One region of the Neobacillus sedimentimangrovi genome, then DNA from elsewhere that is predicted to be linked to it. Evidence: riboswitches for the same ligand, from Rfam matches in the RefSeq annotation. Region 1 holds a riboswitch; each other region holds the start of a gene.
The links. A riboswitch is a leader RNA that binds a small molecule or an ion and turns the genes downstream of it on or off. The one in region 1 is predicted to bind thiamine pyrophosphate.
Positions count from the first base shown of each region.

Region 1 (10,562 bases):
GGATACGAATTGGAAATACGGGAGGAATTTTATCCAATTTAAGTGCAGGAGGAACAATTGAAACATTTTCTAATTGGATCACTTCTATACCGAAAAACAAAGCCGATTATATCCGGTCCGAACTAGACTATATTATAAGTGCCCTGCCCCGTCTACTTGAAGATCAGTTTCCACCGTTGTTTGAAATTGGAGTGGACATTGGGATCGCCAAAAACGGTTCTATTTGGATTCTCGATATCAATTCGAAACCTGGAAGAAAATTACTTTTGAATACTTTCCCAGAAATAAAGGAGCAACTTTTCAAAGCTCCACTTCTTTACGCAAAACACCTTTCCGAAACAGATCATCAAGAAAGGAAGGACTTTTATGCGAAAACATTATCTCATTGAGTTCGTACAAAATGATCAAATGATCGTTTTTTGTCCACCTTCTATTTTTCAAGAGAAGGAGCTAACAAGAATTGCCTTTGGTTCTAAATCAGTGGAAGCAGAATTTCTTCCTCACCCAGACAGTGACAACTGCATTGTCATAAATAGGCACATTCAACATGCACTGCAAATTCCGGATTTCAAGCAACCTTATCATCTTTTTATTAATGGAAATACACTTTTCATTGGTCCACTGGTTGGTATCTTTACAGCAGGTTTTACCGATCTTGATGAACAACCGATCGGTGAAAGAACACAGTTTTTTTCTAAACTCTTATCTGTAAATAAAACGGTTGGTGCCCTATCTTTTGTGTTTGGGGAACAACATATTGATTGGAAACAAGGAACCATTGAAGGGTACTTTTATGAAAACAATCGATGGCAGCAACTTGAAGTCCCCTTTCCAAATGTGATTTACGATCGACTTCCTAACCGAAAAAGTGAAAGAATTCCAAAATTAATGAAGGTAAAAGAACGGCTTCAAAAAGAATATCTTATCCCTTGGTATAACCCTGGCTTCTTTAACAAACTAGATATTTATGAAAGACTGGAACAAGATAGCTCGGTTGAAAGATATCTCCCTGAAACTCATCCGTTTACATCCTTCTCTATTATCGAAACCATGCTTTCCAAATATGGTCATGTGTTTGTCAAACCGAGAAATGGCAGTCTTGGATTAGGAATTCATCAAATCATCTATGATCGTGAAACAGGTAAATATTACTGCCGGTATCAAGATTCAGAAGAAAGAAATCGACTAAGAAAATTTCCAAGTCTAGAATTATTATTTAAATGGGTATTTGGTAACCAGTCACTTGAAAATATGATCGTTCAGCAAGGAATACACCTTATCCGTAAAGACCGACGTCCAGTAGATTTTCGTGTTCATACAAATAAAGATGAAACAGGAAATTGGAAAGTAAGTGCCATTGCAGCAAAAATAGCTGGGCAAGGTAGTGTAACAACACATAAAAGAAACGGTGGAGAAGTCAAAACAATTAATGAAATATTTAATAAAGAAGAATGTAATATATACACTGAAAAGCTTTCAAAAGCTGCTTTGGACTTAAGCAACGTGCTTGAGCAAAATATTGAGGGCATTATTGGAGAGATCGGTTTCGACTTAGGAATTGACCGAAATGGTGATGTTTGGCTATTTGAAGCAAATTCTAAACCAGGCAGGTCCATTTTTAGCCATCCGAAAATGAAAGATTTTGATCTATTAACCCGTAAATTATCTCTGGCCTATGCAGTTTTCCTGACGGAACAGTCCTTACTTCATCCCGAGGAATTGTACAAATGAATAATATACAATCACGACCGCTTGTCGGAATCTTATCAGCCCAAAATAAAGATGGATCGTTAGCGGGAAATATACCACTATTTAAAAAGATTCAAAAAAAGCTTATTTCACTTCATGGAATAAGCTTTATCTTTACTTTGGAAGGGGTTCATCATGATTGGATTGAGGGTTTCATTTATTCCCCTGATCACAATAAGTGGAATAAAGCCTCATTTCCTTATCCTGACGTCATATATAACCGAATTCCGTTTCGAACAACTGAGCAATCCGAACTTTGCCGGATATTTTTTTCTTCTTTAAAGGATCGAAAAATCCCGTATTTTAATCCAGGTTTTATTGATAAGTACAAATTTTATAAACTAATGGGTAATCATCCAAAAATAAAAAAATATTTACCTGATACCATTCCTATACAAGAAAAAACAGAATTTTTTTCCTTCCTTAATAAACATAAAAACATTTATCTTAAACCTGCTCAATCATCCAAAGGATCTGGAATTTACCGTTTAAAAACATCCACTTCCAATCAATTACTATTAGAAGGACGAACAACACAAAAAACTTACTTAACCTTCCAACATTTTTGGGATGTGTGGGAACAAACTTTAATTGACAAAAACTACTTGGCTCAAATGGATATCCACTCTGCTGAGTATGAAGGAAAACGTTTTGATTTTCGAATCCTCGTTCATGCTGATCCATTAGACTACTCCTTAACTGGTGTTGGCATCCGCCAATCCCAAAGACAAGATATTACTACCCACACCATTTCAGGTGGCAGGATCGTGCCTTATCCTTTACTGCAAACGGAGGAACATGATCAATTTATTCAATCGATCATTTCCCCAATCGGAAATACATTGTCAAAAGAGTTCGGTTTTTTTGGTGAATTTTCCATTGATGCGGGAATTAGCAAGGATGGCCGGTATTATATATTTGAAGTCAATTCAAAACCAATGAGTTTTGATGAACCGGAAATTGAAGAGAAAAAAATCGAACGACTATGCCATTTGTTTTATCATATACCAAATTTTACCTAATTACATTTTTTTCTTCCCTTCCACTGTGTAAACAGGTAAGCTTGAAGTAAAGATGTTACAAACTTGTACACAGGGGGGAAAAGCGACATGATCATGCATTTTCAGTTAAAGCCATTATTTGAAAATAAGAACATTCCTGGATGGAATTTTTCCTTCTATTATAAGAAGGAACGATACACCGGAATTTATCATCAAACTGGAAAAATTGAATGGACGACAAATACCCCGGAACAAGAAGAAATCGAATTTCTGACAAGTCAAATTCATGAACTTATGCTGTACCATGTTTATGAATAATGGTGGATCTTGTATGAAAATGCCTCCTTTCTCACAAAATATAATTAGATTTGGGAAAGGGATGGTAATCGTGCAAGAAAAAAATAAAGAGCTTATTAAGGAAGATACAAAATATGAAGGCAGAGACAAAGCCTACTTAGATATAGATCGAATGATAAATGAAGGATTGTCCGGCGGATCTGTTCACATACGTCAGGATGGAACAAATATTGAAGAATCCCATGTATTAGAAAATGAAGAGCCGCCCTATGAAGCGAAATAATTCTAATACTACATTACAGGCTGAGCCAATAAATCGGGCTCAGCTTTTTTAATAGATAAAAATTTATTTGTTCAATTTCAAGAATTGTCTAGCTCCAGCACCCTAGCGGCGAGACGCCTCCGCTCTCTTCCCTACGAAAAGTCAACATCGATTCGCCTTTCCGGCTCCTCGTGTTTCCTTTATCTCAGTTGGAGACCACCACAAGGAAGGCTTCGGCAGTATCAACATCGCACGACCGAAAGCGATAGCTTTTGGGAGGAGGCCATACGACGCTAAGCAGGGAGCTTACGCTTTTCTAATAGATAAGAAAATATCTCTTTGACTTCGAGAATTGTCTAGCTCCAGCACCCTAGCTGCTAGTGTCCTTCGGTCTCCTCCCTACGATAAGTCAACATCGAATCGCCTTTCCGGCTCCTCGTATTTCCTTTATCTCAGTCGGAGACCACCACAAGGAAGGCTTCGGCAGTATCAACATCGCACGACCGAAAGCGATAGCTTTTGGAAGGAGGCCATACGACGCTAAGCAGGGAGCTTACGCTTTTCTAATAGATAAGAAAATATCTCTTTGACTTCGAGAATTGTCTAGCTCCAGCACCCTAGCTGCTAGTGTCCTTCGGTCTCCTCCCTACGATAAGTCAACATCGAATCGCCTTTCCGGCTCCTCGTATTTCCTTTATCTCAGTCGGAGAACCTCCAGGCCATACGCAGCTAAGCAGGGAGCTTACGCTTTTCTAATGTTATAATAGATCTAAGTAAAAAAATGGGGAAATGAATGATGTTAAGAAAGCTATTATCAATATACGAAGACGCGGTTTTGTTTTCTGAACCACCAGAAAAACCTTCTGAACAGTTTTATATCTTTTATGATAAGAATGAAAATGATTGGGTCGGTATTCCGAAATTTTCTATTTCAGATAAGGAATTCACACTGCTTAAAACACTATACGAATTAAAGGATTTTCAAACTACCTCTTATACTACTGCTGCAGGACAGTGGCAGGAATACTTATTTTTAAACGGACCTAGTCCTACAAATAATACCAATACTTCATATCGTTTTATTCAGTTTCAGATTAACGGAAATGAACCTGACCAAATGGAACTGGAATCAGCATTCAAAGGTTTTTTTTCTGATGAAGTCATTATTGTTTGGGAAAATTGCAATAAAGGAATCATCATTGAAGAAAAAAAGCAAATTTCACTTTCTGAAGATGAATTAATGACAGCTTCAGAGACGCTCGAAAGTGATTTTTTTGTAAAAATTTCCTTTTTTCTAGGAAAGCTTTATTACATGTCAGAACAGCTTCGTGATAATTTTCAACAAGAAAGAGACTATTTTACATTTGCCTTAGCCAGATTAGGCAACACAAATCTTTATACATTTGAACGGGTTTTTCCAGCATATTTAGCTTACCATTCACCTTCAGATTTGATGACACCTGAACTAAAAAAAATGTTTGACCTTTTTGAACAAGACCCGGATTTATTTTCAACGATACTTATTTTTTTGGAAAATAATTTAAACTCTAGTTTAACCGCCAAAAAACTATATATTCATCGAAATACATTGCAATACCGTATTGATAAGTTTGTAGAGCGAACAGGAATCGGATTAAAGGATTTTTACGGGGCTTTTACCGTTTTTTTTGCCTGCCAAATGTATATGAAACAACAAAAATAACACATTGCCCAAAAAAGCGCTTTCATTTTTTGTGCAGACTGTCCATATAGATTTTCAGCCAAAGCCTGTAAACTGAAAATAACAAAAATTAGGGAGGCTTTCAAAATGGCTGAATTGAAATTAGATCATATTTATAAAATTTATGATAACAAAGTAACAGCTGTTAAAGATTTTAACCTACACATTCAAGATAAGGAATTCATCGTGTTTGTCGGCCCTTCAGGTTGCGGTAAATCTACCACTTTAAGAATGATTGCAGGATTAGAAGAAATTTCAAAAGGTGATTTTTATATTGACGGCAAACGAGTGAATGATGTGGCGCCAAAAGACCGGGACATTGCAATGGTTTTCCAAAACTATGCGCTTTATCCTCATATGACCGTATATGATAACATGGCATTCGGTTTAAAGTTACGGAAATTCCCTAAAGATGAAATTGATCGTCGTGTAAAAGAAGCTGCAAAAATTCTTGGTCTTGAACCTTACTTAAACCGCAAGCCAAAAGCTCTCTCCGGCGGTCAGCGCCAGCGTGTAGCACTTGGCCGTGCCATTGTCCGTGATGCAAAAGTTTTCTTAATGGACGAGCCATTATCAAACCTTGATGCCAAGCTTCGTGTTCAAATGCGTGCTGAAATTGCCAAGCTTCACCGCCGCTTAAATACGACGACAATTTATGTAACCCATGACCAGACTGAAGCGATGACTATGGCCACTCGATTAGTTGTCATGAAAGACGGCGTCATTCAACAAGTAGGGGCGCCAAAAGAGGTATATGAAAAACCGGAAAACGTTTTTGTTGGAGGTTTTATCGGATCACCAGCTATGAACTTTTTAAATGGCAAATTAGATGATGGCAAATTTATCATAGGCAATCATTCAATTATAGTTCCTGAAGGAAAAATGAAATATCTTCGCGAACAAGGTTATGTTGGCAAATCCATGATCCTTGGAATCCGTCCAGAAGATATACACGATGAACCAGTTTTCATTGAAGCCTCATCCGGTACAAAAATTAATGCTCAAGTTGATGTTGCAGAATTAACAGGAGCTGAATTAATGATTTATTCAAGCATCGATGACCAAGAGTTTGTTGCCCGACTTGATTCACGTTCCGATGTAAAACCTGGCGAAACATTAGAATTAGCTTTTGATTTAAACAAAGCTCATTTCTTCGATGCAGATACAGAAGTACGCGTACGTCCATCTAGTGAAATGTAAAATTCGATTTAAACCCTGTTCCTTGGAACGGGGTTTTATTCTCTAATAAACATCACTTCTTCATTTGCACACGCTGGACAGCGATACAAATGTGGACATTTATGGCCAGAATAGGTGTCCGTAAATCCATCCTCCATTTTCATTAAATCAATATCCATATATGGGCTATAATCATCGTAATAATCTTGAAGCCTACCGCTTTCCAACATAGGTTCTCCACAGTTGGTACATAATATATATACTTCCCTTAATCCATTGCAAACCGGGCAGATGGACATATCAAATCACCCTTTATTTTTAGAATATATCCTTAGTTTGTGTTAATGGATTGCCTCTATTACTGGGAATAAATTACCAAACCCAACAATCGAATAAGCCCTTAGAAATAAATCATAATAAAGAATACAAACAGCAAAAAAACAAAAAATTGATGGTTGAAAGGAAATCGTCATCATACTGCAGATCATCCAATTAACAAAACAATCAGCTCCTTTATTTGCTAGATGGTAAAGTTTTCCTAGTAAAAAAATCATTAATAATATGGGTTAGGCCAAGGCGGCTTATAATATGGTTCAATTCCATACTAACCCCAAACTTATTAAGAGGAGTGTTAACTACTATGCCTAACAACAACAACTCTAACCAACTTTTAGTACCAGGAGTACAACAAGCACTTGAACAAATGAAATATGAAATTGCTCAAGAATTTGGTGTAACTCTTGGCGCTGACACAACTTCTCGTGCAAATGGATCTGTCGGTGGAGAAATCACAAAACGTCTAGTACAAATGGCTGAATCTCAACTTGGCGGCGGATTTCAACGCTAAGAAAAAGTAAAACACATTATACAAATTAATAATATGGCTTAGCCCCCTCCATTTTGAGGGGGCTTTCATTCTCCTTAATTTTTTACTATCCCCTTCCTCGTTTCGTCTAACAGTATCGTTTTTTAAATTCATCACCATTTATCACTATAAATTAAGAATAAAAAAACTGCGGACACATTGCCCGCAGCCTATGCTTTTAATATGGTATAACCAATATAATATGTAAGTATTAAAATACTCCCGATTGCAAGTACAACAGAGTAATCTGACATCGATACCCACCCCATCTTCTTTAATAAATATCTATAAACTACCATAACCTGTGATTTATTCCAGTGATAAAAATCACGCCATATATAACGTAACATGAACATTTTGTGAACATTTACTTTAAAGGAATTAAGATTATAATAAAGGTTAAAATCTTTAAATTTTTCTTGGGAATAATAGCCTCTGTTCTTTCAATAAACATATCAAGACAGTCAAAAATAAATTCTCTTATCTTAAAAAAGACATTGCCCTATAAGGACTTAAAAAAAACATTTTTAGCCCAGCTTTTTAAATTTTACATATTATTATCATTGGCTCCCTATAATATTCAGACAAGATTCAGAGTAAAACAAAAGGAGGATGCCCATTAAAGTTGAAACCTTTGAGCACCCTCATTCTCCCTATTAATGTTCCTGAACAACCATTCGCTTAGGCATGGCTGCAATAACCAGAACGACGATTATTGCACTGATTATGAAACTTGGAAGCATGTATGTTCCATTATATAGCAATGAGTAAACGGCGACCGGCTGGCCTTCAGGGGCATATTCACCAAAAAAGACAATTCCAGATATGACATGACAAAAATAGCGAAGCAAGCTTCCTACAAATGTTCCTACCACAACATAAACCATCCATTTCGATTTATCCCCTGATTCTAGTGCTTTTTTAACGGATCCGGCAAAAACACCAGCAAATCCCACTACAGTAAAGGCGATAAAATAATCTATGATTGCTTGAAGAATCGTGTAGATTTGTGCAAAACCAATTATGAATTGTAGAAGTCCCAGTAAAAATCCAGTTAATAAACCACCTTTTATTCCCCAGCGGTACGCTATCAAGAATACAGGAACCATTGCGATAGAAATTGAACCACCTTGTGGCCAAATCTTTAATGAAAGAATATTAGCTGCTAAATCCAATAAATAGGCAAGTGCAGAAAATACGGCCACTTCAGCCATAAATCGAGTATTACTCCTTTTCTTGTCCATACTTAGTCCCCCTCATAAATGTATAAATCTTGTTCCTAGACCACATGTTTTTGCATTTATTAACAAAAAAAGCAATGCAAGACGAAAGGATTTGTCTGCATTGCTATATTTTAACCGGCAAATCCACATCCCTACGCTAGTGCTAACTAACAGGTTCAAAGGGTCAGAACTCGAACATTCACTCTCAGCCGCATGTCGCAGCCCCCCTTGTGGAACTATTCAATTGTTACCATAACGAATATACTATTCTTTTAATCTCTTGACAAGAATCCTTATGGATTTTAATAAAAAAAAAGGATTTTTTCTTTCCTTCAGCGAATTATGTAAGTAATTAGTTATTTCCATAGGGGGATACAACATGTTTACGGGTGAAAAAACAGAATTAATGACTTATTTTGAGAAAAATGAGGAGAAGCTACTGAAAGAATGGGAAAGGCAAATTATTGTGTCAGAAGATGACCCTTTTAAAACCAAAATATCCAAGAACGCTAAATCCCTATTTCATGTTATTCTGAATATTTATCAACGCTCAGAAGACGAAATATTAAAAATCGTAAAAAAACTCGCTAATGAAATTTCAGAAGAAAGAGTAAAAGCCGACATTAACATAGGCGAATTCGTATATAATGTCAGCCTTGGCAGAACTGTTCTCTATAGTTGTATCAGTCAGCTAGATGTTCCATTATCAGAGCTGCAGGAAACAATGAATAAAATCAACTTTTGTTTTGATAAATTCTTATACTATGCCGTTTCGTATTATACTGAAGCAAAAAACAAAATTATTGAAGAAAAAAATATGTTTATTGATTCGACACACCAGGATAGGTTGACTTTACTAGGACAAATGACATCCAGCTTTATTCATGAATTTCGCAACCCTCTAACCTCTATCCAAGGATTTATTCAATTGCTTAAAGCTGATTATCCAGACATGAAATATTTAGAAATTATTTCAAGTGAATTAGATCAGCTAAACTTCCGAATTTCACAGTTCTTACTTTTATCAAAAAAAGAACTGATAGGAAAAGAGAAGGAATATTTCAAAGTTAATAAACTAATAGATGAAGTGTTAAATTTCCTATATCCTAGCATTTTAGATAGTAAAGTAAAAATTAAGCAGTCATTATTAGGCGATGTTACACTTTATGGTTATGCCGATGAAATTCGCCAAGTAATTATTAATATTATTTTCAATGCAATTGATGTATTAAATCATCATAACAACACGAATCCAACCATTGAAATCATTAGCAGTATACATAATCAAAACCTAATGATTGCTGTTTCAAACAATGGACCAATGATTCCCGAAGAATTAAGAGAATCGATTTTTGAACCATTCTTTACAACAAAAAAACTTGGAACAGGCCTCGGATTGTTTGTTTGTAAAGAAATTATTGAGAAACATAAAGGGACACTTTCTTGTGATTCTTCCCCTGAAAAGACAACATTTTCTATAGCACTACCGATTAATATTTCATCTCCTGAAATAGAACAGCGAATATAGGTACAAGTCTGATCCCTCTTTACAAATTGGGATCTTTTTTCATCTAAATGTTATATTTACACGATCATTTCTGATTGCATATGCTGTAGTAAAAAAGATTGGGAGTTTTGCCCTTATGTTTACATTAAAAGTTGATCATGAAATTGAGCTTCAACTGTTTCAAATACAGCATGCCGAACAACTTTATCAGCTATTTGAGAAAAATCGTGGGCACTTACGCCAATGGCTTCCTTGGGTTGACAGCATTACTTCCCCCTATCAATTAATGTCCATTATACCTGTTTGGCTTACTCAATTCTCTGAGAACACTGGTTGCAATCTTGGAATTCTTTTTAGAGGAGAACTTGTCGGTTCCATTGGTCTTCATCAAATTGACTGGTATAACAAAATGGCAAGTATCGGATATTATCTAGCGAAAAAAGCAGAGGGGCATGGTATTATTACAAGATCTGTTCAAGCTCTGCTAAGGTATGCTTTCTTCGAGCTAGGATTAAACAGGATTGAAATTCGCTGTGGGATCAACAACCATAAAAGCAGAGCAATTCCCGAAAGATTAGGCTTTCAAAAAGAAGGAATTATTAGAGATGGTGAACTTCTAAATGGTTATTATCACGACATCCTTCTATACAGCATGCTTGCCCGTGAGTGGAATAATCGCCATTAATAAAAAGTAACCAGTAACTCTGTTTTTAAATTTCATTAATATTAATGCTTCATTCATATTAGCCATATTCTCCC
Region 1 covers NZ_JAAFZF010000045.1:3,081-13,642, reverse strand. The annotation lists gene GZA11_RS13240 (YheC/YheD family endospore coat-associated protein) at 1-389, shown strand, start outside; gene GZA11_RS13235 (YheC/YheD family endospore coat-associated protein) at 367-1,731, shown strand; gene GZA11_RS13230 (YheC/YheD family endospore coat-associated protein) at 1,728-2,771, shown strand; gene GZA11_RS13225 (YheE family protein) at 2,859-3,068, shown strand; gene GZA11_RS13220 (hypothetical protein) at 3,139-3,330, shown strand; gene GZA11_RS13215 (PucR family transcriptional regulator) at 4,106-5,011, shown strand; gene GZA11_RS13210 (ABC transporter ATP-binding protein) at 5,117-6,229, shown strand; gene GZA11_RS13205 (hypothetical protein) at 6,265-6,507, opposite strand; gene GZA11_RS13200 (alpha/beta-type small acid-soluble spore protein) at 6,849-7,055, shown strand; gene thiT (energy-coupled thiamine transporter ThiT) at 7,730-8,317, opposite strand; TPP riboswitch at 8,429-8,535, opposite strand; gene GZA11_RS13190 (histidine kinase N-terminal domain-containing protein) at 8,676-9,824, shown strand; gene GZA11_RS13185 (GNAT family N-acetyltransferase) at 9,940-10,488, shown strand.

Region 2 (10,562 bases), on a different contig from region 1:
CCTTCAACAACAACGGAAGGTAAAAAGAAACTTATAATGGAAGCTACAGCCTATACGGCATCATGCGAGGGATGCTCTGGTATTACAGCCACTGGCATTGATCTACGAGCAAACCCAGACCTAAAAGTTATTTCCGTTGACCCATCGGTGATTCCACTTGGTAGCAAAGTGTATGTAGAAGGTTATGGAGAAGCCATTGCCGGTGATACTGGTGGAGCTATCAAAGGAAATAAAATTGATGTCTTTATTCCTTCTAAAGAAGAAGCGATCCAATTTGGAAGAAAACAAGTAGAGGTAACGATTTTAAACTGAGGTAAAAATAGTATAGAACAAAAATGGTCTAAGCGGTCTTAGCTCTATATTTATAGGGAAAAGGCCGTTTAGTCATTTTTCTAACATGATTAGAAAGAAATTTTTTGAGAGATTATCATCCCCTAATATGTATTCATCTCTTCTAATAGGAAATCTTCCTCTCTCATCATTCCTCTATTGCATCAGATGAACAAAATCATTTATCAACATTTGTACTTCATCATTTTCATGAATTTCCCCTGGCCTTTCCGCCGCACAAACGATCCCGCGCCTTTTATAACCTGCACGAACAAAACGAGTGGACAGCTTCTCATGCTCCACATAATGTTTTTGAATCTCATCTCCTGATAAAGTACATGGCTGATTTTCTCCCATACATATTAAACCTGCTCCGCTTGGAAATAGAATACGAGAGCCTATTGTGAGTTTCGTAAACTCTGGAAATCCTTTGATGAGAAGATTGGCCCCTAACCATTCTGGCAGAACCGTTTCCACTCCTAATTCTTTCAGCAAGAATTTGTTAGATCCTGATTCCCCATCGTTTTATGCCATGTAGATAGCTGATAGCCCTTTTTAGCAGGATACAAATAATCATATACTAGTTCCCCAGAATGATGATGATTCGGTATACTTTTACTAAAGGAGAAAACTTCAAATCGGAGCCAAGAAAATATCACGAAGTCAAAATGGAGTGTCCATTTACACGCAGTGATTTTTTTTGCAAAAATAACTATGTATCATGAAATTCCAGCCAGGGGCTTAATTAGAAATATAACTCCTATATATAACTATGATTCTTAATGAGGTCTTGCTAGATAAACAGCAAAAAGAATGAGAATGATTCCTAGCACTATGAAAAACTTGTATAAAAAATTCCGTTTTCTACGAGAAACACCAAAAATGGTGAAGAATATGCCAAGTATGAATGACATGATCATTGTATAGAATCCCATTTTATTCATTCCTTTCGAGAGTAATGATTCGTTCATGACGATTGGCTACATCTAAATCATGAGTCACTGTAATAACAGTAGTATTAGATTCTTTATTCATATCAAAAAGTAGATTGATAATTTTTTCTTTATTTGCTAAGTCTAAAGACGCAGTTGGTTCATCTGATAAGATTATTTGGGGATTCATAATGACAGCCCTAGCAAAAGCAGCTCTAGATCGTTGGCCACCAGAACAATCAAGTGGTTTTTTTTTCAAAATGGACTCAATCCCAAGTTTATTAACAATTCGTTTAAAGTGATCTTGGACAGTTGAGTCTTTTTCAATGTTAGCATACATAAGCGGCAATTTAATATTATCCTCGATGGTCAAAGAATTAATTAGTGCGGACTCCTGAAGAACAAAACCAATTTTTTGATTACGCCACTCAGCTAGTCTATTTCGTGATAAATCCTTAACAGATGAACCAAAAAGCTTATAGCTCCCTTGATATTGTGTATCAAGTAGACCAATAATATTAAGCAAAGAAGTTTTTCCAACTCCAGATTCCCCTATAATACAAAGTCTTTCCCCAGGTTCAACTTCCAATTTAAAATCATTTAAGATAGAAAAACCTTTCTTCTTGAATGTTTTTTTCTGGATTTCTAGTTTAATTATACTATTCATTTTAACACCCCCACGGAAATCGGAATACTTTTAATTTTTTTTATCGTAAGTTCAACAATCGTAAACCCAATAATCAAATCTATAAAGAGAACAATTAGTAGAGCAATCCAATCCATACTTATTAAGCCAAACATTCCGTAAGTAGCAAATATTGAGTCTTTTTTTAACCAAAAGCCGTATCTATTGAAAGCGGTTATCACAAATAGTATGACTAGATTAATAGAAAACAATATTCCAAAATAACTATAAAAAATTGCTCTTAGTTTTGAATAACTTAATCCGACTAATAAATTGATTGTAAAATCTTTTATCATCAAACGAATGCTTACCAAAGTATTCCAGATAGCTAGACAAACAATGATTAGTAGCAAAATAAAGGTGATAATACAGATAATTTTTAATGAATCAAAATAAGAATCTTCAAAGTAATTAAAATTTTCTTGTTGATTAAAAAAGTTAAATTTTAAACCTAGATTTTCCTGGATAAGTTCACTTAAATTCGTTGCTTTCTCTTTTGTCGAATCAAGAAGCACCATGTCCATCAAACCATTAACGAGGAGGTCAAGACCTGCACTTTGAATAAATTCTTCGTTAATAGGTAGAAAAATCGAAAAATTAAAATAATTTTTTGAATTAGGAGCATAAAAATTAGAACGATGAGTATTCTTCTCCAAGACCCCTTGAACTTTTAAATTGACTAATTGTTGGGTGACAGGATCTGTAATCTCAATATATGACCCTACAGGATATGTTGTGGCCAGACCTGCACCTACTAAAACAGGTATTTCTTCTTTATTAAATTTATAGTTGAAGTTTAAGTGGTTTCCTTGAGATAATCTAAATTGATTTATCTTATAAGCCTCTTCATTGATATAATTGAAAGAAACTTCCATCTTATATTTATTATATAATGAAGTGACAAAACCATCGACTTGCATAGCATAAGTATAATTGTTGTTTAAATATTCATATACTTTTTTTGTATCATCTATTTCAATTCTATCAAAATCAGCTTCACTATTTGGGTCTAGATTAGCAATAAAAGTTCCTTCTTGATTCAGAGTTTCTATTTCTTGATAACCTTGAAAAGTTGAAATAATTGAACGAGCAGCAGTAAAAGAAAGATAATTAGCTAAAAAAAGTAATATTATCATACCTAAAACAAGTGTCCATCTTTTTAAAAATATTCTAGTTATAAAAAAATGTAAAATTTTCATTCTTTTTTCACCTGACACGCACTAAATAGTATATATATAATAAAAATAAAAACTAAGTAAAGATTGCTGGTTACATTCAGCCCTAAATAGAAGTTTAATGAAAGTGAGAGTAAAAAACTAAACACTAAAATAGCTATACTATTCAAGATATATCGGATTATAATATTTACCATCGTATCTCCTACAAGTATTCGGCAGAATATTTCTGTTTTCCTACGATTTAAAAATTGATAGTGAAATACTATTATAATAAATGTAAGAAAAATATTTATAATAAGTTGATAATCTGTAATACTTTCCAAAAAAGACTTTAAAATAGAAGAACCTTCTAAATTCAACGTTTGTACATAAATACATAGTAAGTTTGAAGCAAAACAGATTAGATAGATAGCAACCGCCTCAAAAACGTCGAAAAATCTAAATAAAGAATATTTCATAAACTACTCCTTAAAGATGGCATCTATAAATTTAATAGTATCACCTTTTAATAATACCTACTACGTAGCTGTAAAAACAATTAGTTATTATTCATAATTAAAGTAATGCGGTACTTTATAAGATTTAAAAGTCGATAACATTATTTCTAATTAAAATCGGGACCTGTAGAAAAACACCTATCAGGCCCCAACGATTTCCTATAATTCATTAATAATTAAATCTCATAGATATTTCATTAAATTTTGTTAAGCGAATATTTAAAAAAATCAAACCCAGAAAAATTATTTAAGTGGTCCACGCTTCCAAGAAAAATACGTAGTATACTTGTCTCCCCATCTTAAATCGTCCCAAACAGAACCTGTAACTTTGCCGTTATAGGCTGTTTTACTCAGTAAAGTTCTACCATCTCGTGTATATTTAAACGAAGTATATTGATATTTTGACTTACTGTAATTCCAGGCGGCACCATTATATTTAATTTGGAAAGATTCTTCAGAAGAGGCTCCACTAGTTGAATCTCCGAAAGTTGCCCCAAACAAAAATACTAACATAATTTAACATAATTTCCATCAAAATGCAAAAACTTTAAAAATTATAATAACACCAATTGATTTTACGGAAAAATATAATGTTATAACGGAAATGGTTCACGGATACAGTGGCAGAGAAAGACTACCATGTATCACTTACAAAAAAGGAATCGAATTTTTTAAAGGATATAATTTATAATGTCAAACTGAATTATATTGCCTTTGATATAGCTAATAAAAATATTATTTCATACGATGCTTTTCAAAATGCCCACGATAGTAATCGGTAAGAATACCTAAGAAACAAAAGACGCAAACGGCGGCGGTTTAAAATTAGAGATAAACCACCATTCAAACATTGTAAAATAGATAAATAGGAAGAAAAAACAAGGAAACAAGTGACAGGCATTATTCAATGTGTTACGATGGATAGCGTAGGAATTATGACAAATAAATACGTAAATAAATCCGCTAGAGGTGCCTTTATAAAAGGCTGAGATCGAAGTGTTACTTCGGGACTCTATGAACCTGATCTGGTTAATACCAGCGTAGGGAAGTGGAAAATGGGATCGTTGTATGCATTATTCACAGCCACTTTCTTACAAAAGAAAGTGGCTTTTTATTTTCCCTCTAGCGGTATCTATCTGAAAACTGGGGGGATGAACATAAAGGAGTTACATATTATTTCCAATGGCAAAATGCCGATTGAACAATTACATGAGATTTTAACGGATATACATCCCTATGTCACCATGATTCACTTACGGGAAAAACAAAAGTCAGCAAAAGAGCTTTTTCAAGCTGTTGAGCAGTTAGCTAAAGACATTCCACTTTCCAAAATTATGATTAATGACCGCGTGGATGTCGCCGTTACGGCAGGAACGGCCGGTGTTCAATTAGCTGGGCACAGTTTAGATGCCGTTCATGTAAAAAAAGCTTTTCCTCTACTAAAAGTAGGGGCCTCCATCCATTCCTATGAAGAAGCCCATCAAGAGGGGGCAGATTTTCTGCTATACGGCCATGTTTTTCCATCCAAATCAAAGCCTGGCCTGCCTCCTAAAGGACTGGAGGAATTAACCAAGTTATCCCAACTCAACATCCCGGTTATTGCCATCGGCGGGATCACACCAGAAAATACTCCGCAGGTACTTCAAGCTGGGGTAGCTGGTATTGCGGTGATGTCAGGAGTTTTAGATTCCTGCAACCCGCTCGATGCCGTAAAAGCGTATACAATGGCCTTACATAAACAATCGTAAATGGATAAATCAGAAAGTTCTTGGTGTGTATCAATTAATCCTTTCTTATTAGTGAAAAAATGGAGATGGAATTGATGAAAAAATCATTTGACACAGCCATTATCGGAGGAGGAGTGAATGGGACCTCCATTGCCTTCGAACTGGCCAAAAAAGGACGAAAAGTTATTCTACTTGAAAAGCAACAAATAGCCGCTGAATCATCCCGTGCCGCAGCCGGAATGCTGGCAGCCCAAGCGGAGATTGAACAAGATGGCCCGCTTTTCCAGCTAGCATTAAAAAGCCAAAAGATGTTTACCTCGCTTTCACAAGAATTATTGGAATACTCCGGCATTGATATTGAGTTCGTCCAAAAAGGGATGCTTAAAATTGCCGAAACCGAAGATATCGCACATGAAGTTCAACAACAAGTCCTCTTTCAAAGAAAGTGGGACCATGAAATTCGATGGCTCGATTCCCATGAAATCAGGGAGCTGGAACCAGCGCTATCTCCTACTGTAGCCGGAGGGATGTACCTCCCAAATGATGGACATGTACATCCGGAAAAATTAACGAAAGCCTTTGCGAAAGCTGCCCTCCATTTTGGAGCAGAGATTCACGAACATACGGAGGTCCTCTCCTTCATCTATGATCAAGGCAAAGTGAAAGGCTTAAATACTTCAAATGGGATCATTCATTGTGAGCAGGTTGTCATCGCGGTAGGTGCCTGGGCTAACAGACTGATAAAGGATCTTCCTGTGTTTCCGGTAAAAGGCGAGTGCTTTTCTGTGAAAGTGGATAAACCAATCATCAACACAACTATTTTTTCAGATAAGCGCTGCTATCTCGTTCCAAAACGAAATGGAGAAATATATATTGGAGCGACGATGATTGAAAATTCTATTGATAAGGCCGTCACACCTGGGGGAATAGCCTCATTAATCGAAAGAGCGGTGAAGCTCGTACCAGAAATCAGGGACGCCACTTGGGAACGGGTGTGGTGCGGTATCCGGCCGCAAACCAATGATGGAAAACCATACATTGGTGAGCACCCTGAATATAAGGGAATTTTTGTGGCAACCGGACATTTCCGCAACGGAATCTTATTAAGTCCGATAACTGGTAAACTTGTAGCCGATTTGTTGGAAGGCAATACGACTGAGCTTTCAGCCTTTCGCCTCGATCGACATCAACCATCCGTAATGTAGGAGGTAAAAATGAAAGTTGCATTAAATGGTGAATCTGTACAATTACCGGAACATGTTACGTTTGTTTCCGATGTACTCAAACATTATAACATCCATGAGAAAATCATCGTCGTAGAAGTAAACGGGAAAATACTTTCTCGTTTAGAACATGAGAATACTAGATTAGCAGATAATGATCGAATTGAAATAGTTCATTTTGTAGGAGGCGGTTGATATGTTAAAAATTGGTCCATATTCTTTTCAATCCCGATTATTACTTGGAACAGGAAAATATCCAAACTATGAAATCCAAAAAAATGCCGTTGAAATCTCTGAAGCAGAAATCTTAACCTTTGCCGTCAGACGAATGAATATTTTTGAACCAAGTCAGCCGAACTTTCTAGAGCTACTTGATACCTCAAAATATACACTGCTGCCAAATACAGCGGGAGCTAAAACAGCCCAAGAAGCAGTGCGTATCGCCAAACTCGCCAAAGCATCTGGTCTGTGTGACATGATTAAAGTCGAAGTGATCGGCTGTGACAAGACATTACTTCCAGATCCAGTCGAAACCCTAAAAGCCACAGAAGAATTAGTGAAGGAAGGATTTATTGTCCTCCCTTATACGTCCGACGATGTCGTGTTAGCCAGGAAACTTCAAGAACTCGGCTGCCACGCCATCATGCCGGGAGCTTCTCCAATTGGATCAGGTCAAGGAATCATCAACCCAGTCAACTTAAGCTATATTATTGAGCAGGCTGAAGTTCCAGTGATTGTCGATGCAGGAATCGGCTCCCCTGCCGATGCCGCACTGGCCATGGAACTAGGGGCCGACGGTGTGTTATTAAATACCGCTGTTGCTGCTGCAAAGGATCCTGTAAAAATGGCAAAAGCAATGAAATTAGCCATTGAAGCGGGCCGTTTAGGATTTGAAGCAGGCAGAATGGAGAAAAAACGCTATGCAACAGCCAGCAGTCCAAAAGAAGGAATGATTACCGGTTGATTAGCCGTTACTCTCGCCAAGAATTATTTTCTCCCATCGGAAAAAACGGGCAGAAAAAGATCTCATCCAGTCATGTGCTTATCATTGGAGCCGGCGCTCTTGGATCAGGGAGTGCCGAAGCTCTCGTCCGTGCCGGAATCGGCAAATTAACGATTGTTGATCGCGATTATGTAGAATGGTCCAATCTCCAGCGACAGCAATTATATTCCGAGGAAGACGCTAAAAACCGACTACCAAAAGCCATTGCTGCGAAAAATCGTTTAAATGCCATTAACTCCTCTGTAGAGATCGAGGCCATTGTTGCGGATGCTTCCGTTCAAGAGCTTGAGGCCTGGGCTAACAAGGTTGATTTGATCATTGATGCCACAGATAATTTTGAAACAAGAATGATCATAAACGATATTTCACAAAAGTACGGTGTTCCTTGGATTTACGGAGCCTGTGTAGGAAGTTACGGAATATCCTATACATTCATCTCTGAAAAAACACCTTGTCTCGCCTGTTTATTAGAAACCGTTCCACTTGGGGGATTAACTTGTGATACAGCTGGCATTATTTCCCCAGCTGTAAGCATGGTTGTTTCTTATCAAATTAGTGAAGCATTGAAAATTTTGGTCGGCGACCTGGATTCATTGCGCGGCAAACTCGTTTCCTTTGATCTTTGGAAAAATCAATTTAGTGTGGTTAACGTCGATTCATTGAAAAAAGAGGATTGTCCTTCTTGCGGAGCCTCTCGCTCCTATCCATTCTTATCGTTTGAAAATCAAACCAAAACGGCTGTCCTATGCGGGAGGGATACCGTACAAATCCGGCCTCCTCAAACTGCTGACCGTGATTTGGAAGCTTTAGAAACGATATTGATTCAACAAGGAAGAGCCGTGCAGCGAAACCCTTTCTTATTATCCTTTCAGGTTGATCCATACCGAATGGTTGTTTTTAAAGATGGAAGAGTATTGATCCATGGAACGAAGGATGTATCAGAAGCTAAATCGCTCTATCATCGATATTTAGGGTGATAAATGGCTAACATGAAAAGAAAAAAGTGCCTGTCACTTCACGTATGATGTCATTGTGATCGACTAGACATTCTTGCAGTGACAGGCATGAATTATTTCAACCATTTTAATAGCTTATGCTCAACCTGCCATTTGATTTTTGGCACCTGCAGGATAAAAAACTGAAATATGGTCAATCGTCGATTTTGAACCAACAAATTTTAATTGAAATTTCTCATTCACATGATATACCCAAATCTTGTCCCCGCTATTGGAACGAACGTTGTCTGGTTTACCCAGTACTTTCTCAACCTCATCAAACGTGATTTGTTGAATTTCTTTAGAATAAGAGCGTACATCAAAAATTTGTTCTCCCTTATTCACACCAAAAACAATCCCATGGCTAGAAAACGTGAAATATCTATTCCCTGCAACAAAATCTTCTTGATCAGGATTACCCCAATATAACATGACTTCATCAATCACCGTTGTACTTGCTGGAAAACTACAATTTTTAACTGTTCCAACTTTAGCCAATGTGACGATTTCCTGTATTAAAGTCGTATGCTTAGGATTGCTACTATTTTGTTGGGAATGGGATGGTGGGTTGGATGGATTAGTTGGATTGGTTGCTTCATTTATCGATGGGGGGTGCTTGGGTGAAGTAAGAGGTGCTTGTGTTTCTTGGTTATTGGAACAGCCTACAAGAAGAGCCAATAGACAAGGAATGAAACAAATCTTTGCTATTCTTTTCAATAGATCATCTCCTTTCGTATTTCTTTTCGGAACATGAACGGCTAATTTTCCTACTCTCTATATAAAACGGAAGCAGCTCCTACTTCGTTACAGGGAAAATATATCCAAATAATTCTTCTAAGAGAATCCGAAATTCTTTTTCTTCCTCGTATTTACATTAAATGCGGGCCAATTTTATTTCATATAAAGAAGGTGTCCCCAAATTATACTTTTAGGAACACCCTTTTCGTTTACCTCTGAATGATGAATACGAACCCCGATATCCATGGACTATTAGCTTTTCCATCCATTCAATCCTCATGCTTGTCTACTTTCCAATCTTCTAGCCACGAGTGACAGAGCATAGTTCACAATAAAATACATGAAGGCAACAAGTATAAAGATTGGAATAATATAGTTGACGTTTTGAGCATAGATAATTTGAGCATTGTGCATAAATTCCGGTAAGGCGATAATGACACATAAAGAGGTATCTTTTAATAAGGAAATAAATTGGCTTACAATTGGAGGAACCATTCTCCGAAGAGCCTGAGGCATGACAATATGCCATAGGGTTTGAATATAAGTTAACCCGGATGAACGTGCGGCTTCAATCTGCCCTTTATCAATGGAATTCAATCCACCACGAACAATCTCCGCCAACATCGCGGATTCAAACACCGTTAAGGCCGTAATCGCTGCTTGAGTAACGGTTAACTTGATCCCCACTTCCGGAAGTGCGAAAAAAGTAAAGAATATGATGAGTAACAACGGCATATTCCGAATCGTTTCAACATAAATCGCCACAACCCTCGAAACAACTGGAATTTGAGCATAACGCAATGTCCCTAACAGAATGCCAATAATAAAACTTAATATAATGGAAATAAAGGCAATAGATAATGTCACCCAAAAACCATCGGCGAGGAATTTTAGATGATCGGCTGAAAGAGCTCCTGCAAAATCCATAAATCCCCCTCCTTAATAACTTCTAGCAAGGCGTTTTTCCAAATAACGAACGCCATAGCTTAGTGGTATGGTCAATACAAGATAAAACAGCCCAACGAAAATATACACATCAAACGTAACAAATGTATGGGAGGAAACGATGTCCCCAAAGTACATTAAATCTAGTCCCGCTATAATCCCTAATATCGATGAATTTTTTACAAGATTAATAAATTGGTTGCCAATCGGCGGAATGACGATTTTTATTGCTTGTGGCAAAATAACGGCCTTCATGGCCTGCAAATAGGTGAGTCCTGATGATCTTGCCGCCTCCATTTGCCCTTTTGG
Region 2 covers NZ_JAAFZF010000021.1:3,569-14,130, forward strand. The annotation lists gene GZA11_RS08820 (LysM peptidoglycan-binding and 3D domain-containing protein) at 1-312, shown strand, start outside; gene GZA11_RS08825 (MOSC domain-containing protein) at 487-825, opposite strand; gene GZA11_RS08830 (ABC transporter ATP-binding protein) at 1,267-1,929, opposite strand; gene GZA11_RS08835 (ABC transporter permease) at 1,926-3,146, opposite strand; gene GZA11_RS08840 (hypothetical protein) at 3,866-4,135, opposite strand; TPP riboswitch at 4,578-4,686, shown strand; gene GZA11_RS08845 (thiamine phosphate synthase) at 4,774-5,370, shown strand; gene thiO (glycine oxidase ThiO) at 5,445-6,554, shown strand; gene thiS (sulfur carrier protein ThiS) at 6,564-6,767, shown strand; gene GZA11_RS08860 (thiazole synthase) at 6,769-7,536, shown strand; gene GZA11_RS08865 (thiazole biosynthesis adenylyltransferase ThiF) at 7,533-8,552, shown strand; gene GZA11_RS08870 (YjgB family protein) at 8,673-9,287, opposite strand; gene GZA11_RS08875 (amino acid ABC transporter permease) at 9,585-10,235, opposite strand; gene GZA11_RS08880 (amino acid ABC transporter permease) at 10,248-10,562, opposite strand, start outside.
Region 2: linked by a shared signal. The riboswitch ahead of GZA11_RS08845 (thiamine phosphate synthase) and the one ahead of thiT (energy-coupled thiamine transporter ThiT) in region 1 are both predicted to bind thiamine pyrophosphate.

Region 3 (10,562 bases), on a different contig from region 1:
GAATACATTACACATATTAAAGGTGGGCATTATGGGGAACACTTGTAGATATGTTGTCAATGCTCTCGGTAAGGGCGGGGAAACATATTATACACAATGTAAGGACAAACAAGAATTAAAGAAATGGATTGCAGATAACCAAGATAAACTAATTATGGATGAACTAAAAATTACAGACAAAAATCAAAATCCATTGTTAAAATTATTGGGTATAAAAAAATTTTATTAATTCAATACAGCATATGACCTCTTCCCAAATCAATCGTTTTTAGACGTATCATGTTTCTACTGAAATCCTATCTTATGGTGAACTAAGAAATCTCGCTACTAAGATGCTTATAGACAATTCTCGTTATCTATAATAATACCTTTGCACATTAAAAAGACGCCATTCATATTATGGCGTCTTTTCTTCTATTATGAGTCTATAAGTTTTACAGATGTAAATTTATTTTTTTGGATGTAAATAAGCCTTGAAGATAGCGCAATGCCAGCTGCTAATAGTCCAAGTGTTAGCCCGATCCAATAGCCTCTTGCTCCAAGTCCAGTATAGTGTGATAGAAAGTATCCCGCAGGAAGACAAATAAGCCAATAGGCAATTAAAGTCATGATGAATGCGAGATTGACATCTTTGTATCCCCGTAAAGCTGCCTGTGCGGTTGCTTGAATAGCATCGGAAATCTGAAAAAACAGGGCATAGATTAAAAAATGTGCCGTTAAATTGATCACAGCTATCTCATTAGAGTAGAATCCGGCAACCTCGTATCGGAATATCACAACCAATAATCCCGTTACAATAGCAATGATGACAGCTATAGCAATCCCTAACCAACTATAGGCACGGGCATCTTTAAAGCGTTTTGCTCCCACCTCATATCCAACCAATACCGTCAGTGCCATAGAAATGCTAATCGGAATCATGTATAAAAACGATACAATATTAAGTGCCGATTGATAGGCTGCAATAGTCGTAACATTGTATTTACTGATTAAAATCGTAACGACCGCGAACATACTCGTTTCAAAAAATGTAGACAACCCCATTGGAATACCGATTTTTAATATCTCCTTACATTTCTCCCAAGTGAACATTTGCATATTAGAAAAAACCCTATAATTGGAAAATGGATCTTGGGTTTTGACGATTATCACTGTAAAAAGCAAAATTACCCAATAGGTAATCGATGTGGCATAGCCTCCACCTGCACCGCCCAGTTCCGGAAAACCCCATTTTCCAAAAATCAGTACATAATTAAATAAAAAATTCAGCGGAAGAGCAGACAGCAAAATAAACATAACTACTCGTGTTTTTCCCAATGCATAAATAAAAGATCGAAGAACGTTATAAACGAATAAGGGAAGGATACCATAACTTAAGCCAACTAAATAATCATAGGCTGCCGATTGAACACGAGGAGATAGATTCATTTTTTCTAATATGGGATTCAACCAAAACATGCCGCTAACAATAATAATGATCGTTATGAATAATGAGAGGTATACTCCATGACGAACAACAGAAGTAACCTCATGGTTTTTTTTCTGTCCTAAATTTTGCGCGGCAATTGGGGACACTGCCATAAGGATGCTACTTAATCCAGTAAAGATTGGACTCCAAATAGATGAACCAATGGCCACTCCTGCCAAATCAGAGGAATGATATTTACCAGACATAATGTTATTAAAAAATACCATGGAGAACATTCCAAGCTGCGTAATTAAAATAGGTATCAACAGAAGGAAGATTTGATTCGTTTTTTGTTTTAGTGTATAGGTCTGATTCATGACCATTTCTCCTTATAAATTTTTACTGCAAAATATTATTTTACTTTATAACCTTATAAAATGACTACCCCAAAAATTGGAATACAATGGTTATCCCCCTACGCTCATACAAATGAATAATGATCATCTAAATAATAACACTTCAAATATGGAATAATTCTCCTTTTAAACTCCCTAAAAAAAATGGGACTGAAAGAGTCCACATTATTTTTTGACGATTTTGGAAGGATTGTTAATTTTATATAGGACTGGAGCTTCTACTATGTATTCATCTGGTACATCTTTCCCTTTTGCAAGCTTTTTGGCGACCACTTTTCCGTCAAACTCCAGCTGATCTCCCTTTGCCAGTTCGAATTTTTTCAATGTTTTACTATGGCTACACCAAGCAAGACCTAGTTCCAAAGGATTTTCCTGTTCGATTTGAACATTTTTGAGAACAACGACTTCATCATTTTCTTCACTAAAAGGATTATAAGTTAATGCAAATTGCTTAACGGTTGCAGTAAAGTGAACTTTTCCTGATGGCAAATCAATCTTCTGAGACTGTTCCTTTTCTTTACTGTAGGATGTTTTTTCTGTTTGAGAAGTTTCTGCTCGTCTTTCCTTTTGTACTTTTGCCGAACTTTTTGTGATTTTCACTTCAGATTCATCCATTATTTTTGGTTTATCCTCAGCAAGAATCATACTTTCTTTCCCAAAGCTTGCTTGCTGCATTTCTTTTAAATAGGCCGGATGGATACAGCTGATCTCACCATTTGGAAATTCAATTATGAGAGTATTATTGTTATTTCCATATGTTTCATACCCTTTTATCGTGACATGACATTGAAAATTGCGGTCCTTGTACCAAAATTCTTTTTTGGCAACAGGAAGCCCCCATTCTTTAAGTTTTTCTTTAAAATGGTTCTCATCTTGAAAAATTTCATAGTCTCCTTTAGGTGGGATGTATTGAGTTACTTTCAATTTCTCTATTGACAACGATGACACGTCCTTCCACTTGATTTGTGGTTCCATTATAGCATGGTATACAATCGATGAAACAATTATTAATAAAACTATTTAGGATAACGAAATTAATTGAATTTGGGAAAAATTTCCTATTGATCAAAAGATAAACAATGACTGACTACTTTTACGCATTCAGATTCCTCCTTTTGAATATAAAATTAATATGAACACCACCCCTAAAATTTTTTATTATGAAGGGATTGGTTCATATTGATAAATAAACCGAGCCAAAGCATTCATATTCTTTAAAAAGACGAATGGATGAATTGGGGGATAAATATGATCAGGATAAATGGGGTTATAGTGAAACCTGAAGACTTATACAGAGTATTCACAAAAAGTGAACATAAAAACATCATTAAAAAAATGGCCACTTACCAAGTCATTTATGATTATCCAACAATCAATCAGTTAAGATTTGAATTATTCTTTAGAAGCAATACAATGAAAGCTGCCCGAGATCTAAATGGGAGCGGCTTGAAATTTACAACTTTCCAATATGCGTTTTGCAATAGAGAATTTTGGGATCGTACTAGTAGTGGTGGCTTTTTGCTCAAACCTAATGTTAGACCTTCCACCGCCATACTTGACATTTTAAAAAACGGTTCACTTTATGCGACTGAGTGTGCTACAGGAATCGCGATTGTCCTTTATCTGGCAGCTCTCTACTCAATTGGAAGCGCTAGATTCGATAGCTTGTATAGGCGACTATATTTAAGAGATTGGGAATTTGATGATGACCTTCCTGTTATTCATAAATACGGTGATGATTTTCTCCCGGGTGACGTATTACATTTTAATAATCCGGATTTTTCACCAAAAGAGGCGCATTGGCGTGCCGAAAATGTCGTCTTTTTTGGAAATGATCAATACTATGGTCATGGTGTGGGCATCCGTGACGCAGCAACCATCATCCACTTCCTCAATTCCAAAAGAAAACCAAACGCCGAAATATCCGCCTACCTTATGAACCTCATCACCCGACCATACTATCCATACTTTTTTTCCTAATAAATGATGAAAGGTGTCAAGCACCATGAAATTTTTACATGGTATTTGACACCTTTTTGGTTCTTATTATAGATTTTTGAAGGCTTCTTTTGAGTTTACTTTTTCTTTTATAATGTTATATTTTTGGAGCCACTGGGTGACATTTTCCCAGGTTTGTGGGTCTTGGTATCCGAATGGTTTTTCTCCTGCGTCCATTAGTGGTAACAATATTTCAAGGCTTTTCTTTTCGATCTCTTTATCTAGTGGAGAGGATTTGTCCTCTTGTTTTATTAATAATTCCAATGCTTCTTCAGGATGTTCTGTTACATACTTTTGTCCTTTCGCAGCGGCTTTCATAAACTTCCTAAATACTTCTGGTTTTTCCTGTAATCCTTTCTCACTGGCAACCATTACTAATTCATAGTAGTTAGGAACCCCATAGTCAGCCGGATCAAACGTACGAATAGGATATCCTTCTTTTTCTATTAATAATTTTTCATGATTAATGTAAGCTCCCATTAATGCATCTGTTTTCTTTGTTGCTAACGCAGGGATGAGATCCCAACCGACATCAACCATTTCTACCTTATCCGCATTTCCCCCATCAGCATCAACCATGGTCTGAATAATGGCTTCGTCCAACGGGATCGATGGATAGCCAACTTTTTTCCCTGCTAAATCCTTTGGTGATTGGATCGAGCTATTATCATGAACCATAATGTGATTAAGTGGTTTGCGTACAATGGCAGCAAAAGATTGAACTGGAATGTCCTCCGCACGCGCTACAATAACCTGTGGCTGGTAACTAATGGCCATGTCGACTTTTCCTGCCGCCACCAATTTTAACGGATCATTTGTGTCAGCAGGCATTTGGATATCTACATCAAGCCCTTGTTCTTTAAAATATCCCTTTTCTTTTGCCATAAAAAGAAAGGAATGAACGGCATTCGGATACCAATCCAACATCAACGTTACTTTCTCAAGCTTGGACTTGCCACCTTCTGATACCTGACTTGAATTCTCTTTCCCACAGGCACTAACTACCAACAATATTAAACTTACCATAATCAGCATTATTCTCTTCATCAAAAGCATCCTCTCTTGCCGCTAACGTAATTTTTTCTTTAAAATCTGTTTTTCTATAAAAGAAATACACAAGAACAATAATAGTCCCATTAACGAAAGCAGGAAAATCGCAGCAAAAACTGCGTCTGCTTGCAGATTGCTTGACATTCTACGGCTAAAATACCCTAATCCTTCGCTCGCCCCGAGCCATTCGCCAATCGTGGCACCTACCACACTATACACAACCGACATTTTTACACCAGACAAAATGGATGGCATCGCCATTGGGAGCTGAACTTTTTTAAATATCATCCAGCGGTTAGCCCCCATTGACATTAATAATTCACGGTATTCTTGTCCGCCTGATTTCAAACCATCATATGTACTAACCACAATCGGGAAAAATGCGATTAAAATAGTAACTGCTACTTTACTCCAAATGGTATATCCAAACCACATAATAAAGATGGGAGAAATCGCAATCAGTGGAATCGTTTGTGAGATGATTAGGAAAGGATAAAGTATTTTCTCTAAAACTTTAGAAAAGTACATTCCGATTCCTAACAAAAGTCCCCCTGATAATGAAATCCCAAAACCAATCAGTACTTCATTTAAAGTGGCAGGTACGTGCTCTATCATTAAAAGCCGATTATTTTCAACGAGTGCATGCCATATTTTCGAGGGTGAAGGTACAATAAACGATGGCACCATCCCTTTGACAACTACCCATTCCCATAGGCTGATCAAGCAAATAGCCACCAATAAAAATAAACCATATTCACTTATCCAATTTTTCCATTTAGTTGTCATGATGTATCAATTTCTCCAGTTCTTTTCTCATTTCTATCAACTCTGAATGATAAATTTGTTCTGTACTTCTCGGTCTGGCTAAATTGACTATCCTCTCTTGTACTCGACCATCTTTTATTAGAAAAATTCGATCACTTAATAAAATCGCTTCTTCTAAATCATGGGTGATAAACAATACTGTCTTTTTTAATTCTCCCCACAAACCTAATAGCCAACTATGTATGTTCCGTTTTGTCATAGAATCAAGTGCACCAAATGGTTCATCTAATAATAATAGATCCCTGCCAGTCATGAGAGTTCTTAAAAATGCTACACGCTGCCTCATTCCACCAGACAATTCATCTGGATAAGCATTTTCATATTGAGAAAGATCAAAACGGGATAACCATTCCTGAATTACCGGCAATTTCTTTCTCCAATCTTCTTTAAGAATTTCACACGGAAGCACCACATTTTCCAATACGGTCCGCCATGGAAGCAGGAAATCTTTCTGTGGCATATAACCAACACTTCCTAATCGTGAGCCGGACTTTTTTCCTTTAATCTGGATTTCCCCCTCATCAGGTTCAAGTAAACCGTTAATTAATTTAAAAAGAGTACTCTTCCCTGCTCCACTTGGACCGATGATAGAAACAAATTCACCAGCCTTTACATCCATAGAAAGTTGGTAAAAAATAGGTTTGCTCTTACCGTCAAACGAAAAACTCAAATCTTTAATACGAAGAATGGATGAATCAGACAGGCCAATCACCCCCGTCATAAACCATATCCCAAAACATGTATTCAAACCTAGATGTGGTTAGGAAGTGTTCCTCTAAGACAACCAACTCTCGTTCTGGTTTACCTTCTGCCAAACGATCGATTAAATCGATTAGCCATTGTGCTAAAGAACCAAATTCTTCAGATGAGTACATTTTCACCCAATCCCCATAAAAAGGATGGTTAATCGAATCTGGATAAGTTTCTACCAACCTTTTGCCAATTTCCCAGTAGCTCCACATACAAGGAAGGAGGGATGAGATTAATTCTTCAAGAGAACCATTTTGAGCAACGTTTAACATATAACGAGTGTAGGCCAAGTTGATAGGTGTTGGTTTCGTATTCTCAAGATCCTGTTCGGTTATACCAAATCTTTTTGCATAGGCCCGATGTAGGTCCATTTCACCGTGCAATGTTTCGTGGAGTAGTTTTGCAAAAGCCGCCATCGTTTCAATGTTTTTGGCTTTTACCGTACCTAACGCAAATAATTTTGAATAATCGATAAGAAACACATAATCCTGTTTCATATAACGAATAAATGATTCGACAGGAAGATCTCCTTTACCTAACCCGACAACAAACGGATGCTCATGTGTTTTATCCCATATCCCGTTTACTTTTTCATGAAGCCTATATGAAAATTTCATAACTATCATCCTCCTTTTCCATCATTCGTATCCAATCTAATTTGAGTCATTCCTCTCCCCTTGCTTACGGGTATTACACCACTCAGCTATAAAGACGGCCAACACCTTCGTAAAATCTAACAATTGCTGTATTTCGACCTTTTCATTTACGGCATGTGCATCCTCCAATTTGCCCGGACCAAAGATTGACGTTGGAATACCTGCACGACCTAACCAGCCAGCATCCGTAACCGTTGTCGACATTCCCACAATTGGATTTTGATAAATCATTTTTTCGTAAGATTCGACTAATAAACGTGTACCAGGATGATCCCGATCCAACTCTAACGAAGGAAAAACTTCTCCGTGGTCAATGATCATTGATTTTCCACCCCAAACAAATTGCGGTGGATTTTCCCGAAGCCAAGGATCAGATGCTGCAACAGCCATGATGTGCTGTTCAATTTCCTGGATTATGTCTTCATAATCCTCGTTAGGATAAAAATGAACAGTTATCCATAAGGAACATTTGTCAGCGACAAATGCCGCATGTCTACCACCTTCAATAACAGCAGGATTAATGGTATTTGTTCCTGGAGGAAACCCCTCATAGCGTTTCGTTATCGCCCAATGACGTTCAAGTTCCTGAAGGCCAGCGATAATTTTCATCATTTTTTCAATTGCACTTGCCCCATTTACACCTCCACCTGCATGGATCATTTTTCTTCTCATTCCATCATGATAAGTTTCTTTGCTTTCAATGGTGATCCAACCTGTGATGACTCCACCCTGGCCTTGGATATGTAAATTGCTTGAATCCACCACTACAGCATAATCGGCTGTATAGCCCCTCTCCAAACAAGATAAGGTGCCGGCCTCACCAACTTCTTCACCAATCACAGATTGAAATTGCAAATCTCCCTGCAAAGTGATGCCAAGTTCTTTTAAAAGTTTAATAGCTATTAAGGATGCAGCAATGCCTCCCTTCATATCTGAAGTCCCTCTGCCATAAACATAAGAATCTGTAATTCTAGCAGTAAATGGGGATGAACTCCATTCCGAATCATCGCCAACTTCGGCTACATCTACATGTCCATTGATAATTAAGCTATTATATTCTTTTGAGTCTTTTCCCTGTAAAATACCGACAACATTATGATCACCAGGATAAACTTCCCACATATCCGTCTGAAAACCTAAATTTTCTAAATAGGTTTTAATAAATTCCTGAATTTCTGTGGTATTCCGTCCGGGAGGACTCACGGTCGGGAATGCAATAAGTTTACTTAACAAGTTGATTAATTCATCTTTTCTAGCTTCGACTTCTTGCGAAATTGCTTCAGCCAATTGATTTACAACGATGGACATGTTCTTCCTCCTTAATCAATAATGAAAAACCCGCTCACCTATATGAAGATAGGGAGCGGGTTACAAAATAGCTAGCCACTTCCCTACGCTGGAATAAACCAGATCAGGTTCAAAGGGTTCGGAAATTCAATTGTTCCATCTCAAGCCAATATGGCTACCCCTAGTGTTTCGTTATTTAATTTTTATCATGCTGGACAATGTCCTTTTTAGTAGAAAACAAGACATTTTTCTTTAAGAAAATACCTAAAATGATAAACCCAAGCAGGGCTCCAGCAAAAGAGCTAAAAATGAAAAGAGGAATAAATCCAAACAAAGTTGCTTCTTGCCCAAGTAATAATGTAGCAATCGGATAAGAAAGGAGGGCTCCAAGAATTCCCGTTCCGATTACTTCTCCCAAAAATGCCATAAATAGTTTCCTAGTTTTCCAAAATAGTAGTGCTGCTAACAATGCTCCAACCATACTACCTGGAAAGGCAAAAACAGAACCGGTTCCCATAAGATTTCTTAGTAGAGACACGCCAAACGCTTGAGCGACAGCATAATAAGGTCCTAATAGAACAGCTGATAACACATTTAAGAAATGTTGTACTGGGAAAATTTTTGTAAATCCAATCGGGATCACAATTAAACTACTTGAAAGTGTTCCAATTGCAATCATCATGGCAGTCAATGTCAGCTTATATGTGTTGTTCATCTATTTTTTGCCTCTTTCATACTCAAATATCTAATGTATTGGCTACATGCTTCTGTAATCGAATAAAATTTAGTCAGCCTCAGCTTGTTGCCAATTTATATTACCTTTTCTACTGACTCCACTCTTTTCCTTAAGATTTTTGCAGCTTGGTATGGTGAACTCGCATGGCTAATAGCTGAGATGACAGATATTCCGTCAGCTCCTGCCGCCATAACAGTTGAAGCATTTTCGGTTGTAATACCACCAATTCCTACAATTGGGGTGCTGTAACCTTTTCTTCTTAGTTCTTCAATGAGTGTTGTCCCGCGTGATGGTTTTGCATCTTTTTTTGTTTTTGTCGGAAAAACCGGGCCAATTCCAAAATAATCTGCACCATCCTTTAAAGCAGCTAATGCTTCCTCCATTGAATGTACAGAAACGCCCAAGATTTTGTTTCCTATCTTTTCCCTTACTACACTTGCTGGTTCATCCTCTTGCCCAATGTGTACACCATCAGCATCCAGGGCAAGTGCTAGTTCAATATCATCATTAACAATAAAAGGGATTTGATTCTTCCGGCACAAAGATTGTAGATCTTTTGCCAGATTAAACTTTTCAACTCCAGTCAGCGCTCCATCACCCTTTTCCCGAAATTGAAACATGGTGATCCCACCGTCGATAGCTTCTGCTAATACTTCTCGTGGATCCTTAAAACAATTGGTACTTCCCATAATAAAATAAACCTTTAGCATTTCTCTTAAATGGTTCATGAGTCAATCAACACCTTATTCCTTTTTCGATACGCCCAGTGGTTTGTAGGTCCATGTCCCTGGCCAATTTCAATTTCCTCTTCGATAGCAGCCTGAATAAATTCTTTTGCCTTTGTCACGGCCTCCAATACAGATAAACCTTTCGCCAACCAAGCGGTTATTGCAGCAGAAAACGTACAACCGGTTCCGTGCGTATTTTTCGTCGAAATTCGTTTGCTGGAAAATGTATAAAATTCTTTACCATCGAATAGTAAATCGACTGATTCTGAAGGATCTTCATCATGTCCTCCTTTAAGGACAATATTTTTCACCCCTAAATCAAACAGTCTCATTACCGCTTCCCTTTTATCTTGCGCAGTTCGAATAGACATATCGGTCAACACCTCGGCCTCCGGAATATTAGGTGTTATTACCAAAGCACGAGGTAATAAATATTTTTTCAAAGCTGAAATGGCCTCCTGTTGAAGTAAAGAGGCGCCTCCTTTAGCAATCATAACGGGATCTACCACCACATTTTTCCATTGATATCTTACTAGATGCTCAGAGACAGCTTCTATGATTTCAGCATTAAACAACATTCCAGTTTTAATGGCATCCGTACCCATATCCTCACCGATGGCTTTGATCTGTTGAGAAACTGCCTCCGCTGTCATTGGATAAACTCCGTGAACACCTAATGTATTTTGAGCAGTCACTGCGGTTAACGCG
Region 3 covers NZ_JAAFZF010000001.1:250,582-261,143, forward strand. The annotation lists gene GZA11_RS01270 (hypothetical protein) at 32-229, shown strand; gene GZA11_RS01275 (MATE family efflux transporter) at 418-1,785, opposite strand; gene GZA11_RS01280 (hypothetical protein) at 1,990-2,763, opposite strand; gene GZA11_RS01285 (protein-glutamine gamma-glutamyltransferase) at 3,073-3,804, shown strand; gene GZA11_RS01290 (ABC transporter substrate-binding protein) at 3,871-4,869, opposite strand; gene GZA11_RS01295 (ABC transporter permease) at 4,891-5,658, opposite strand; gene GZA11_RS01300 (ABC transporter ATP-binding protein) at 5,648-6,418, opposite strand; gene tenA (thiaminase II) at 6,393-7,064, opposite strand; gene GZA11_RS01310 (acetylornithine deacetylase) at 7,101-8,411, opposite strand; TPP riboswitch at 8,475-8,583, opposite strand; gene thiW (energy coupling factor transporter S component ThiW) at 8,587-9,105, opposite strand; gene thiE (thiamine phosphate synthase) at 9,201-9,854, opposite strand; gene thiD (bifunctional hydroxymethylpyrimidine kinase/phosphomethylpyrimidine kinase) at 9,851-10,562, opposite strand, start outside.
Region 3: linked by a shared signal. The riboswitch ahead of GZA11_RS01310 (acetylornithine deacetylase) and the one ahead of thiT (energy-coupled thiamine transporter ThiT) in region 1 are both predicted to bind thiamine pyrophosphate.